3 regions of the Sphingobium sp. VMM genome follow, and region 2 is predicted to be linked to each of the others. Evidence: predicted binding sites of a transcription regulator. Region 2 holds the regulator's gene; each other region holds the start of a gene.
The links. The regulator LexA, encoded in region 2, represses DNA repair genes until DNA is damaged. The targets are predictions, from matches to a motif close to GTTCCNCNCTTGTTCT.

Region 1 (4,423 bases), on a different contig from region 2:
GAGCCAACCGCTTCGGCAACGCGGCCCCGCTTGGTGGCTGATCGGAGCACGTCATGGACCAGTGCGATCTCTTCGGCGAACCGCTGCCCGCTCCCGAACCAAAGCCGGTGGTCGAGCTGCCCCTGCCTCCACTCGCCGCACCCTGCGCGTTCCGCAATCGTTCGAACAAGCCCTGCCAGCGGCTCGCGCGCGATCCGATCAGGCTCGGCGGCAAGAAGCTGCGCTCACACGGGCGGCTCCTGCTTCACTGCCCTATCGCGTGCTTCAATGGCGCGGCGGCCGAAGAGATAGACAACCTCGCGGAAGCGGCGGAATGACCACACCCGGTTCAACACGGCTCGCCGGCGTCGTCGAGATGACACCGCGCGGGCCGATGCTCCTCGAGCCTGACGGGATGCGCTGGCGCCTCACAGGCGACGTGCCATTGGGCCACCTGATCGGGAGCCAGGTGACGGTCGAGGGGACGATCAGCGGCGCGGCGATTGCGGCCTATTACCTCGCCCCGCGAACGGAGACACCACCATGCTGAGCCCGGCGACCGCGTTCCCGTACCGTCGGCCAGGGTGCCCCTACTGCGGACACACGATCGACCACTGGCCCAAAGAGGCTCACGTCCAGAGCTGCCGGCTCTGTCTCCGCCCCATGATCCTTCTGCGCTGGCCGACAGACTGGAACGGCCCGAAGCGGCTACGCGGCCTGCTGGACGTGGGTTTCGCCCTCTACGGGCTCCTCACGATAGCGCTGGTCGCCGCCTTCATCATCACCGGCCTGACGCCGCACGCCTTCGCCAAGGGATTCTCGGTTCTGCTGTTCATCATCGGCAGTGTGCTCGCGGCCGATGGCGTGCTCGGGCTCCGGACGGGCCTGGACAGGACAGGCAAGCGGTTACGTTCCGGTCGACCAGCGCGCGTTCTCGCTGGAGGCAAACTCGTCGCCGGCTCGGCCGCCATCATCCTGCTATGTATCGGGCTCGCTCTCTAAGGATGCCAAGAGGCTGACGTTCACCCTCATCCGCCGAGCTTCGCCGCATCCTCCATAACGCTGTCCGGCTCGCCAAACCGATAGGCCGCCAATTCCTCTCGGTCGGTCTTGCTCAGAGGACTCTTGCTGTAGGTGCCTCTGGCCCAGCTATCGGTGCCGGTGTGCCGCTCGCCCAAGCGGAGCATCTCGTCATGCGGAGCGACATACCAGACACCACGATCCGGAAACGCCACCCAGATATTTCTCCCGATATACTTCCTGTCGATGGTCCACCGCCCCTTGAGCTGCACGAGCCTGGTGTCGCCGGTCGCCTCGTTGAGGAGGATAAGATCGATGCCGTTGTCGTACACCGGCAGATACACGTTGTAGCCTTGATTGAGCGCCACGGTGACGAGCGCGTTGCGGTTCACCACCTCGACGGCGTCACTGGTCAGCTTCATCGTTCTCCCTACCGCCGATCGCCTGACAGTCCCGCCTGAACGTGGCAGAACCGCGCGCATGTGTAACCGCTACCGCATCTCCGCGAAACAGGCCGCCGTCATGCGCGCGTGCGGGTTCGAGCCGCCCTATGCGCCCGACGAGGTGTTCCCGCCAGCGCGCGAGATCTTCCCGACCGGCAAGAAGACGGCCAGACATGGCCCGATCGTGCGCCGGAGCGCGGCCGGCAACCGGCCCCTGGAGATGGTGCTGCTCGAATGGGGCTTTCCGACCAAGGTGCCGAGCAAGCGCAACCCGGAAATCAAGCTCGACAAATACGTCACGAACGCGCGGAACCTCGCCTCGTCCATGTGGAAGCCATCCATCGCGAGCGCTGAGCGCCGCTGCATCGTGCCGTTCACCTGGTTCGCCGAGCCGCATCCTGAAGGTGGCACCGGCGACGATGGCAAGCCGCGGCAGATGTGGTTTGCCCTTCCGGATCAGCCGATCGGCTTCTTCGCCGGCCTGTGGCGCCCGACCGAGCGGGGCGAGGCCTATGCCTTCGCCACGACGAACCCTAACGAGTTCGTGAAGCCGTGGCATCCAAAGGCTATGCCGGTGATCCTGCGACCCTGCGACCTGCTGCAATGGCTCGACGGCAGTGCGGCCGACGCTCTGGCGCTCGTCCAGCCTTACGCCGGCGAGATGATCCGCCAGGTCGAGACCCCGGCCGACGACCTCATCGAGATCGACGCCTGACTGCCACCAACTTGCTCACATCGGTTGCTCGCCCGCAGCGTAGAAGAGCTGCTGACGGTTGACCCGTAAGCGAACCTAAAGAGGATCCATCGGAATTGAACGGCTTGACCCGTGACGCCTCTTGGCGGAACATAGAGGGAACACTCCGAGTCTAGTTGATCATGCCTGCCGTCGATTCTCGCCCCGCCCACATAGCCCGCCTTCGCTCGATCGCGACCCCGCTCGCAGAGTATCGAACGATGCCATTCGGCGTGCCGGAGCTCGACCAACGGCTCGCGAGCGGCGGTCTGAGGGCCGGAGCACTGCACGAGGCGACAGCGCAGACCTGCTCGCTTGTCGACGATGCAGCCACGACGCTTTTCCTCTGTGGTATTGCCGCACGGGAGGCGGCGAGCAGCAATGGTCCCGTCCTGTGGGTCAGCTGCCGCAGCGACCTGTACGCACCCGCGCTGGCGCAAGCGGGCCTTGCCTCGGCTGCGGTCATCCACGCCCAACCACGCGACGACACCGAGCTCCTCGCCGTTGTTGAGGACGCGATCCGCGACGGGACGCCGGCCGTGATCGTGGCAGAGGCCGAAAGGATCTCGATGGTGGCGTCACGTCGTCTGCAGCTTGCCGCGGCGGATGCGGACCTTCCCGTCCTGCTCCTGCGGCGAAGGCGTCGTCTCGGTCAGGATCCACTGGCCGAACCGTCCGCTGCCTGGACACGTTGGCGGATCGCCAGCGCACCGTCCGAGCGGCTCGAGGTCAGCGGCGTGGGACGGCCGCGCTGGACGGTCGAACTGGCCCGCCAACGTAGTGGCGTGTCTTTCTCCCTGATCGTGGAGGGCAGCGATGAGACGGGTCGTCTCCGCGTTCCTGCCGCACTTGGCCATCGAGCGGCTGAGACGGCAGGAACGGTCCGCCACGCCGCCGCCTAGCCGGCCGGCGCTTCAATTCCCCGTCGACGATGATCCCGGTGCTTGCTCGGTTCCGCGCGGCGGCGGTTGGCGACCGGGCGCGCGCTGGGCCCGCGAAGGCTTGCCGTCGCGCGCCGAAGTTGAGGCGCAGATCGCAAGCCTGCCAAAGCACTCGCAACCACCGGCACGCGAACTCGGCCGACGTTCGGAGGCGGCGCAGCATCCGTTCAAAGCAAAGCCGGCGACAGTACCCTTGCAAGGCAACGCAGCCGCCATGGCTGCGGATGCCCCACTCGCTCTGTTCGGCAAGGTAGGGCGCCGAGAAGAGATCGTCGCCGCCTGCCCGGGAGCGCAGACGCTGGGCATCCATGTTGGCATGGCGGCTACACATGCGCGTGCGCTCGTCTCGGACCTCGACCTGCGCCCCGCCGAACCCGAAGCGGATGCGGCGCTGCTCGATCGTTTGGCCCTACTTGCGGTCCGGCGCTGGTCTCCGACCGCAGCCGTGTCTGATCCCGATGGGCTGTGGATCGACCTGACCGGCTGCGCACACCTCCATGGCGGCGAGCGCCGCTTCTGTCAGAGGCTGCTCGCCTTCTGCAGACGCGCAGGATTTACGGCGCGCATCGCGGTCGCCGAGACTCCTGGCGCTGCCCATGCGCTGGCTCGGTTCGGTGGTGCAGACCTCGCTTGCGTGGCGCCCGGCTCGATCACCGCCGCGCTCTCCCCGCTTCCGATCGCGTCCCTTCGACTGACTTCGACAGCGCTGAGTGCGGCACGGCGGTTCGGCTTCGATACGGTGGCCGATCTCCTCCCGGTCGCGCGGGGACCGCTGGCGCGACGGCTCGGCCTACCCGCCATCACCCGCCTCGATCAAGCGCTCGGAAGCGTTGCAGAGCCGATCACCCCGCGTGTGGACCCCAGTACCCCGATGGTCGAGCGCCGGCTGCTCGAGCCGATCGGCACCGCGGACGCGATCGAGCAAGTGATGGTCGATCTCCTTGGCGATCTTGCCCAGGTGTTGCAGACAAGAGGGCTTGGCGTTCGATCGCTCCGGCTTGCCGGTCTGCGTATCGACGGCAGTGAGCAGATCGTGGGCATCGGCACTTCCCGGCCTACCCGCGATGTACCCCACCTTCTGCGCCTGCTGAAGCTCCGGATCGAGCGCATCGACCCGGGCGTGGGTGTCGAACAATTCCGGCTGGCAGCGCCTCACACAGAACCGATGGATGCAGTCGATCTGGGCGCCGTCCTTGCCGGCGATACAGTCACGCGAGACCCAGCCCGCCTCGTCGACGTGGTTGCGGGACGGATCGGCAGCGGAGCCGTCTACCGGATTGCCCCGGTTGAGAGCCACGTACCAGAGC
Region 2 (4,423 bases):
GCGCGGCGGCAAGTCGGGCGACTGGACCGCGCCGGAGAGCAGCGACCGATGAACCTGATGCCGGTCGCGGACGCGCAGGCGCGGCTACTTGCCCTCGCCGATCCGTTGCCGGCCGAACTTGTGTCCGTCGCCGCTTGTGCCGGCCGCTGGCTCGCCACCGACATCAGCGCACTCCGCGACCAGCCCTGGGCCGATCTTTCCGCGATGGACGGCTATGCCGTGCGCGCATCCGAAGGCGCCGGGCCGTGGCAGCTGGTCGCCACCAGCAGCGCGGGCGACGCCGATATCCCGGCCCTGCAACCGGGCCAGGCCTGCCGCATCTTCACCGGCGCACCCTTGCCGGCCGGCGCCGACGCGATCCTGATCCAGGAAAATGCCACGCGCGATGGCGACAAACTGACCGCGCATGACGGCATATTGATGCCCGGCAGGCATGTCCGCCCGCTCGGCTCGGATTTCCACGCCGACACGCTGCTGGTCCGCGCCGGCAGCCGCCTCACGCCGGGCCAGATCGCGCTCGCCGTGCTGGGCGGCCATGGCAGCCTGCCCGTCGGCACCCGCCCGCGTGTCGCCCTGCTCTCGACCGGCAATGAACTTGTTGCCCCCGGCGCGCCGACGCCGCCTGGGTATCTCCCCTCGTCCAACGCGCCGATGCTCGCCGCCCTGCTCGCCGCCCTGCCCTGCGAGGTGATCGACCTTGGCATCGTGCCCGACGATCTCTCCGCCATGACGCAGGCGCTGGAACAGGCGGCCCAGGCCGACATCATCGTCTCGACCGGCGGCGCCTCGGTCGGCGACCATGACTATGTCCGCCCCGCCTTTGCGGCGGCCGGCGGCACGCTCGATTTCTACAAGATCGCGATGCGGCCGGGCAAACCGCTGATGGCCGGACGCCTCAGCAACGCAATCTTTCTCGGCCTGCCGGGCAATCCGGTCTCCGCTTTCGTCACCGGCACCCTCTTCCTCTGCCCGCTGGTCCGCCATCTCGCCGGATCGCGCGCGCCGCTGCCGCCGGTCGTGCAGGCCCGCCTTGCCGCCCCACTCGGCGCGACGGCGGAACGCGACGATTATCTGCGCGCCTATCGCGGCGCCGACGGCATCGTCTCGGTCACGTCGCAGGACAGCGCCGCCACCGCCGCCATGGCGCTGGCCGACTGTCTGATCCGCCGCCCGGCCGGTTCAGCCCCCGCCATTGCCGGCGACATGGTCGACATCATCCCCCTGACCGCCTGACTATCTGACCGCCTGACCGGCAAAAGCGGCGCATGGCTTAACGCGCTTGACTTGCCCCTTTCCGTTTCCTATGCGTTCTTCATTCGTTCCATGGAGGACCGCCGATGTTGACGCCCAAGCAGCAGGAATTGCTGAGCTTCATTCAGACCCGGCTGGAAGAAGGCGGCGTGTCCCCTTCGTTCGAGGAGATGAAGGACGCGCTCGATCTGCGCTCCAAGTCCGGCATCCACCGGTTGATCAACGCGCTGGAAGAACGCGGCTTCATCCGTCGCCTGCCCAACCGCGCCCGCGCGCTCGAAGTGTTGAAGCTGCCCGATGCGATGCACCGCGCGCCCGCGCCGGCCATTCCGACGCCCAAGGTGTCGGCGCCCGCTGTGCTGCTACCGACCGCCGCCAATGACGTGATCGAAATCCCGCTGCACGGCCGCATTGCCGCCGGCGTGCCGATCGAGGCGATGGAAAGCCACACCATGCTCTCCGTCCCCGCCGCCTTGCTCGGCTCGGGCGATCATTATGCGCTCGAAGTGTCGGGGGACTCGATGATGGAGGCCGGCATTCTCGACGGCGACTTCGCGCTGATCCAGCGCACCGATGTCGCGCGCGAAGGCCAGATCGTCGTCGCCCTGATCGACGATGCCGAAGCCACGCTCAAATATTTCCGCCGCGAAGGCGCGCGCGTCCGGCTCGATCCCGCCAATGCCGCCTATGAGCCGCAGATCTACGATCCGCGCCAGGTCCGCATCCAGGGCAAGCTCGCCGGCCTGCTGCGCCGCTACAACTGACCGGCCGTTCGGGGCCGGCGGCGCACGATCCAGGGATGCGCGTCGCCGGGCCGATGGACGGTGTGAACTTTGCCGCTTTCAAGGCCAATCGACAGGCCGCCGGTGCGGGACAGCAGCCAGCGGTCGATCTTCATCCAGCGCGGCCGGCACCACCAGGGCAGCCCCCGATCGCTGATGACGATATCGGCCGCCGCGCAATCCCGCTCCAATGTCGGCCGATCGACCAGCATCGCATTGCGCGTCACCAGCAAGCGCCAGTTGCGCCCGCCCCGCGGCAACGTCACGGCACACAGATCAGTCGAACAGCGCGCCTGCTTCATCGTCGCGATCGCCTCCAGCGTCCCGTCATAGCCCGCGCTCTCGCTCAGCACGTCGCGGACATAATCGCCCGCCCCCTCGCGCAGCAGCGCCATCGTTCCTGCCTGCGTCCGCACCGCGACATGCCGCCCGTCGCCGGTTACCACGATATCGGGCGGCGCCAGCAGCGCGATGCCGATCAGGCCAACCGCCACCGGCCCCACCCCCAGCCAGCGCCAGCGACTGCGCCAGAGCAGACACCACAGACCACCGACGACAATGATCCCGAAAATCCAGCCCGGCACCGCCGGTGCCAGCATCACCGCCATCGGGCTCGCCGCCACGCCATGCGCCACCGCCAGCAACAGCGCGATCGCCTTGGCCGTGAGCCACCAGAAGGGCGCGCCCAGCCCGACGAGGTCGAAGAGCAGCGCCAGCGCCTCCAGCGGCATGATGACGAAGGTGGTGAGCGGGATCGCGACCAGATTGGCCACCGCGCCCAGCAAACCTGCCTTGTGAAAATGGAAAAGGGCGATCGGTGCCAGCACCAGTTCGATGCCAAGCCCCGTCAACAGCATCGCCGCCACCGTCCGTCCGGCCTTGCGCAGCCAAGGCTCGTCCCGCGCCATCGCGAACATCTTGAACCGCCGATGCTCGCCCAGCGCCACCAGCGCGACCACGGCAGCAAAGCTCATCTGGAAGCTCGGCCCGATCAGCGCCTCCGGCCAGAAGACCAGCACCACCAGCGCCCCGGTCGCCACCAGCCGCAAGGTGATCGCCTCGCGCCCCAGCGCCAGCCCGCCCAGCACCAGCAGCGCCGCGATGCAGGATCGCACCGTCGGCACCTCCGCGCCCGTCAGCAGCGTATAGCCGATCCCCGCCAGCGCGCCCCCGGCCGCCGCGATCAGCATCAGCGGCCAGTCCAGCGCCGCGCGCGGGATCAGCGCCAGCAGGCGCAACAGCAGGAATATCACCGCCCCAATCAGCGCCGTCACATGCAGCCCGCTGATCGACAGAAGATGGGCAAGGCCACTGCGCCGCATCGCCTCGGCATCCGCTTCGGCAATCGCGCCCTGATCGCCGGTCGCCAGCGCCACCGCAATCCCCGCCGGTGCGCCCGCCACCTGCCCGCCGATATGATCGAACAGTCGCGCCCGCAGCGTCGGCCCCTCGCGCGCCTGCTCCACCATTTCGACCGGCGTCAGCGCCCGCCCGGTCGCCCCGATCCCCTGGAAATAAGCACGCCGCGCGAAATCGAACGCCCCCGGCACGCTCGGCGGCGCGGGCGGCATCAGGCGCACGCGAAAGCGCAGCACCGCCCCCTTACCCAGTCCTTCGGGCACATCCGCCTCCGCGATATTCACTCGGATCGCCGCGGGCAGCGCTGGCGCCTCGATCGGCCGCAGCCCCACGCGCACCATCTGTTGCGCCGGCAGCTTGGCCACCGCCGTCACCGTCCCCGTCACCTGTACGAATATGGGACGGGCCAGCGGCGGCTGACCCAGCCATGTCGCCTTGCCCCAGACCAGCAGGCAACCAACACAAGCCAGCAAGCCGCCCGCCACCAGCATATGCCGCAATCGCGCGCCCACCGGCAGCAACAGCGCCAGACAGGCCAGCCCCAGCGCCGCGCAGCAACTGGCCAGCCAGTGTGCCGGTCCCGGCAGTACGAACCAGCCGGCAATGCCCGCGCCCAGCGCCACCGGCACCCACAAGGCGAGCTGTTCGCGCTCCACCTCCAGCCATTGTTCGATCCGCGCAAATCCATTGTGCGCAATACGCACCGTCCTGCGCCCAACGGACGTTTGTCGTGGCTCAAAAGCCATGCTAGGGGGCGTCGCATCCATGGATCAGGCAGGAAGAATGTCAGCGAATATGACGGCAAGTGCAACGGGATTGAACAAGCAGGTGGTGACCCGTTTCGCCCCGTCGCCAACGGGCTTCCTGCATATTGGCGGCGCCCGCACCGCGCTGTTCAACTGGCTGTTCGCGCGCCATCATGGCGGCAAGTTCCTGCTCCGCATCGAGGATACGGATCGCGCCCGCTCCACCGAGGAAGCCGTGGCAGCCATTTTCGACGGCCTGGAATGGCTGAACCTGGGCGGCGATGA
Region 3 (4,423 bases), on a different contig from region 2:
CAGGGGAGTGATTGCGAGGGGCTGATCGTGACGCAGGGCGGCCATTATGCCGGCGTGGTCGGCGGCCTGCTGCTGCTGCGGCTGGCGGCGGAGCGGGATACGCGCGATGCGCTGGCCCGCACCCGGCGGCTGGAACATGTGACGCGCGAGAGCGGCGCATTTCGCGCGGATGTCGAGGCGCTGATCGCGGATCTGGTCGGCATGGCCGACATGCTGTCGGCGCGCGCTGAACAGGCGGTGGAGCGGGCGTCGGGCAATGGCGAGGCGGCGGCCGGCATGGCGGTCGCGGCGGAGCAGACTGCCGACAGCCTGCACGGCATCGCCAGCGGCGGGCAGGAACTGGGCGGGCTGTTCCAGGCGATGGAAAGCCAGGTGCGCGCGGCGGGCGAGGCGATCCGCGCGGCGGTGGCGCAGACGCAGGTCGGGGCCGAGCAGACGGCGGCGCTGCGCGTCGAGGCGGACGGGATCGGCGCGGTCATCACCCTGATCGACGATATTGCGCGGGCGACCAGCATGCTGGCGCTCAATGCCAGCATCGAGGCGGCACGGGCCGGCGAGGCGGGGCAGGGCTTTGCCGTGGTGGCGCGCGAGGTGAAGACGCTGGCGAGCCAGACGCGCGAGGCGGCGGCCGAGATCGGCCAGCGCATCGGCCATGTCCGGCTGGCGGTGGAGACGGTGGCGCAGGGCCATCTGCACATGGACGCGGCGATGGCGACCGCGAATGAGGTGTCGGCATCGGTCTTTTCGGCGGTGGCGCGCCATGGCGCCTTCAGCCGGTCGATCGCCGCCAGCCTGTCGGAAGCCGGATCGTCGAGCGACCATATCCGCCAGAGTGCGCGCCAGATCAGCGACAATGCAAGCGCGGCGGCGGCGGGCGCCCATGATATCGGCGTTGCGGCGGGGCAACTGGCGACGGTCGCGCACCGGCTGGATGATCGGGCGAGCCGGTTCCTACAGGCGATCCAGGCAGGCTGAACCGCACAAAGCCTCTGGTAACGGCGCAAAAAGCAGCTAGTCTTGCACCCAATGGGTCCGGCACGGGCCGAAAATGGGAGAGAAGATCATGCTTGTCATGTTCGTCGGCGTCGATCGCACCGAAACCGCGGTCAACCCTACCCAGGTGACCTTCGTCTCATCCGTGACCGACGGCACCCGCATCCGCTTTGGCGAAGGCCGCAGCGTCACCGTGACCGAACCGATCGCCGAGGTGCTGGATTCGCTCAACCGCGCCCTGCGGCCGCACGAATAGCGGTCTTTTCCCTCTTCCCCTCCGTTGCGCCTGCATGGCGACAGCCCTGTCGCGCGCCCGGCAGGTAAAAGGCCCGCCGCGCCATCGCGCGACGGGCCTTTTCAGAGCGTGAAGCCAGAGGTGGACGAAAGGCAGGATCAAGCGCCCGGTTGATCCGGTCGGGCGCGGTCGTCCTGCTTAGTCGTCATCCCCCGCTTCGGGTCCGGCCATCATCCCTTCGGCGACTTCCTCGGTCTTGCCGCGGATCGCCTTTTCCAGGCGGTCTGCCATTTCGGGATTTTCCTTGAGGAAGGTCTTGGCGTTTTCGCGACCTTGGCCGATGCGGACCGAGTCATAGGAGAACCAGGAGCCCGACTTCTCGACCAGCCCGGCCTTGACGCCGATGTCGAGCATCTCGCCGATCTTGGAAATGCCCTCGCCATACATGATGTCGAACTCGACCTGCTTGAAGGGCGGGGCGACCTTGTTCTTCACCACCTTCACGCGGGTCGCGTTGCCGACGATATCGTCGCGATCCTTGATCTGGCCGGTGCGACGGATGTCGAGACGGACCGAGGCGTAGAATTTGAGCGCGTTGCCGCCGGTGGTGGTTTCCGGATTGCCGTACATCACGCCGATCTTCATGCGCACCTGGTTGATGAAGATCACCATGCACTTGGAGCGGGCGATCGACCCGGTCAGCTTGCGCAGCGCCTGGCTCATGAGACGCGCCTGCAGGCCGACATGGCTGTCGCCCATCTCGCCCTCGATCTCGGCACGCGGCACCAGCGCGGCGACCGAGTCGACGACGAGGATGTCGATGGCGTTGGAGCGGACCAGCGTGTCGACGATTTCCAGCGCCTGTTCGCCGGTGTCGGGCTGCGACACGATCAGTTCGTCAATGTCGACGCCCAGCTTCTTGGCATAGATGGGGTCGAGCGCATGTTCCGCGTCGACGAAGGCAGCGGTGCCGCCGGCCTTCTGGGCTTCGGCGATCGCATGCAGCGTCAGTGTGGTCTTGCCCGAGCTTTCCGGGCCATAAATCTCGATGATGCGGCCCTTGGGCAGGCCGCCGATGCCGAGCGCGATGTCGAGGCCGAGCGAGCCGGTCGAGATCGATTCAATCTCGATCTTCTCGCGGCTGCCGAGCTTCATCGCGCTGCCCTTGCCGAAGGCGCGATCAATCTGGGCGAGCGCCGCCTCCAATGCTTTCTGTCTGTCCATTGTGCCTGTCTTCTTGGAATCGATGAGTGAGAGCATAGCGGTCATCGGCCTATCCCCTGTCAAGCGGATCGCGTCGAGTCACTCGGCGCCTGCCAATGATGTATCCTGTTTGTTCCTGTGGAACAAGAGGGGAACGGAAATTTCCTATCCTGCCTATTCAGTCGGCGAGAATCTTCTCCAGCGCGCGTTCCACGGCACCGATGGTGAAGGGCTTGGCGAGCGTCGGGCGATCGGCATGGCCCTGCGGCAGATCATCCGCCATGCCGCCGGTGGCGAACAGGAAGGGGATCGACTGCTGCGCCAATATGTCGGCGACCGGCCAGCTTTTTTCACCCTGGAGATTGCAGTCGAGCAGGGCGGCGTCGAACCCGCCCTCGCGCGCCAGGGCGCACGCCTCGTCCACCGACGCGGCGGTCGCGTGGAGGCGATAACCGAGCGCGTCGAGATAATCTTCCAGCATCATGCCGATCATCGCTTCATCCTCGACGATGAGGATGGACTTGCCGTCAGCCATGCGCCCTTGTCCCTTGTGCTTGCTTCCCATCGCTAGCCAAAGGGGCAGGCGATGCCCAGCATAATCGTTTGCCGGCGGCCAAGTTCATTCCGCCGCCGGTCGCATCGCCAGCGCGTCGCGCGCCGCTTCGGCCAACTGATTGACGGAAAAGGGCTTGGGCAGGAAGGCGACATTGGCGATGTCGATCGACTTGCGCAGTTGCTCCTCGGCATAGCCGGACATGAACAGCACGGGGAGGTCGGGGAAACTGCGTCGCGCCTGCGCCACCATGGCCGGGCCATCCATATTGGGCATCACCACGTCGGAGATCAGCAGGTCGATCTTCTCGCCGCCGCCCAGCACTTCCAACCCCTGTTCGCCGTCGCTGGCGGTCAGCACCTTGTAGCCCTGGCGGGTGAGGGCGCGTTCGGCCACGGCGCGGACCATATCCTCATCCTCGACCAGCAGAACCGTGCCGGTGCCCCAGGTTTCGCTGCGCTTGATCGGCGTCTTGGGCTTGGCCTGCTCGATGTCGCCGCCGGCATAGACCGGCAGATAGATGACGAAGCTGGCGCCCCGGCCCAGCTCGGATTCGGCGAAGATATAGCCGCCCGACTGCTTGACGATGCCATAGACGGTGGAAAGGCCAAGGCCCGTGCCCTTGCCCAGTTCCTTGGTGGTGAAGAAGGGCTCGAAGATCTTGGACAAGATGTCGGGCGGGATGCCCAGCCCCGTGTCGGACACGCGCAACGCGGTATAGTCGCTGATCGGCAGAATTTGCTGCCGCATCTCGCGCACGCGGTTCGCCGGCACGCCATAGGTCTGGATATTGAGCGTGCCGCCTTCGGGCATGGCATCGCGGGCATTGACCGCCAGGTTGATGATGACCTGTTCCAGCTGGCCGGGGTCGGCACGCACTGCGCCGAGGTTGCGGCCATGGCTGACGTCGAGCTTCACATTCTCGCCGAGCAGCCGCTTCAGCAGGTTGGAGACGTCGGCGACGATGTCGGGCAGCTGCAATATCTGGGGGCGCAGCGTCTGCTGGCGCGAGAAGGCGAGGAGCTGGCGGGTGAGGCCCGCCGCGCGATTGCTGTTCGACTTGATCTGGGTGATGTCGTCATAGTCGCTGTCGCCCGGCGTATGGCGCATCAGCATCAGGTCGCAATGGCCGATGATGGCGGTCAGGATATTGTTGAAGTCATGGGCGACGCCGCCGGCCAGCTGGCCGATCGCCTGCATCTTGGTCGCCTGCGCGACCTGACGCTTGAGCTTCGATTCCTCGCTATTATCCTTGAGGCTGAGCAGCACGGCGGCCTCGCCCAGGCCGCGCACGCCGGCAAGGCTGAGCGCGATCGGTTCCTCGGGCTGTTCGCGCATGCGCACGGCGATGTCGCCCGACATTTGCGGGCCGACGGCAAAGCGGCGTACTGCATCGGCCACCGCCGCCTGATCCTCGCGCACGACAAGGTCGCCGGGAT

Region 1: a site for LexA is predicted at 2,284-2,299, ahead of ACUCV3_RS15875 (ImuA family protein). Genes of this name have one in related genera too.
Region 3: a site for LexA is predicted at 2,572-2,587, ahead of recA (recombinase RecA). Genes of this name have one in related genera too.

The regions. Positions count from the first base shown of each region.
Region 1 is NZ_JBXGSI010000011.1:153,566-157,988, reverse strand. Features, by position in the region: gene ACUCV3_RS15905 (DUF805 domain-containing protein) at 1-41, shown strand, start outside; gene ACUCV3_RS15900 (hypothetical protein) at 54-317, shown strand; gene ACUCV3_RS15895 (DUF5818 domain-containing protein) at 314-529, shown strand; gene ACUCV3_RS15890 (hypothetical protein) at 643-981, shown strand; gene ACUCV3_RS15885 (hypothetical protein) at 1,008-1,421, opposite strand; gene ACUCV3_RS15880 (SOS response-associated peptidase) at 1,480-2,157, shown strand; gene ACUCV3_RS15875 (ImuA family protein) at 2,397-3,077, shown strand; gene ACUCV3_RS15870 (Y-family DNA polymerase) at 2,992-4,423, shown strand, end outside.
Region 2 is NZ_JBXGSI010000007.1:27,385-31,807, forward strand. Features, by position in the region: gene moaC (cyclic pyranopterin monophosphate synthase MoaC) at 1-52, shown strand, start outside; gene ACUCV3_RS10505 (molybdopterin molybdotransferase MoeA) at 49-1,233, shown strand; gene lexA (transcriptional repressor LexA) at 1,338-2,015, shown strand; gene ACUCV3_RS10515 (ComEC/Rec2 family competence protein) at 2,006-4,138, opposite strand; gene gltX (glutamate--tRNA ligase) at 4,188-4,423, shown strand, end outside.
Region 3 is NZ_JBXGSI010000004.1:228,914-233,336, forward strand. Features, by position in the region: gene ACUCV3_RS07540 (methyl-accepting chemotaxis protein) at 1-975, shown strand, start outside; gene ACUCV3_RS07545 (hypothetical protein) at 1,064-1,249, shown strand; gene recA (recombinase RecA) at 1,427-2,497, opposite strand; gene ACUCV3_RS07555 (response regulator) at 2,610-2,966, opposite strand; gene ACUCV3_RS07560 (hybrid sensor histidine kinase/response regulator) at 3,051-4,423, opposite strand, start outside.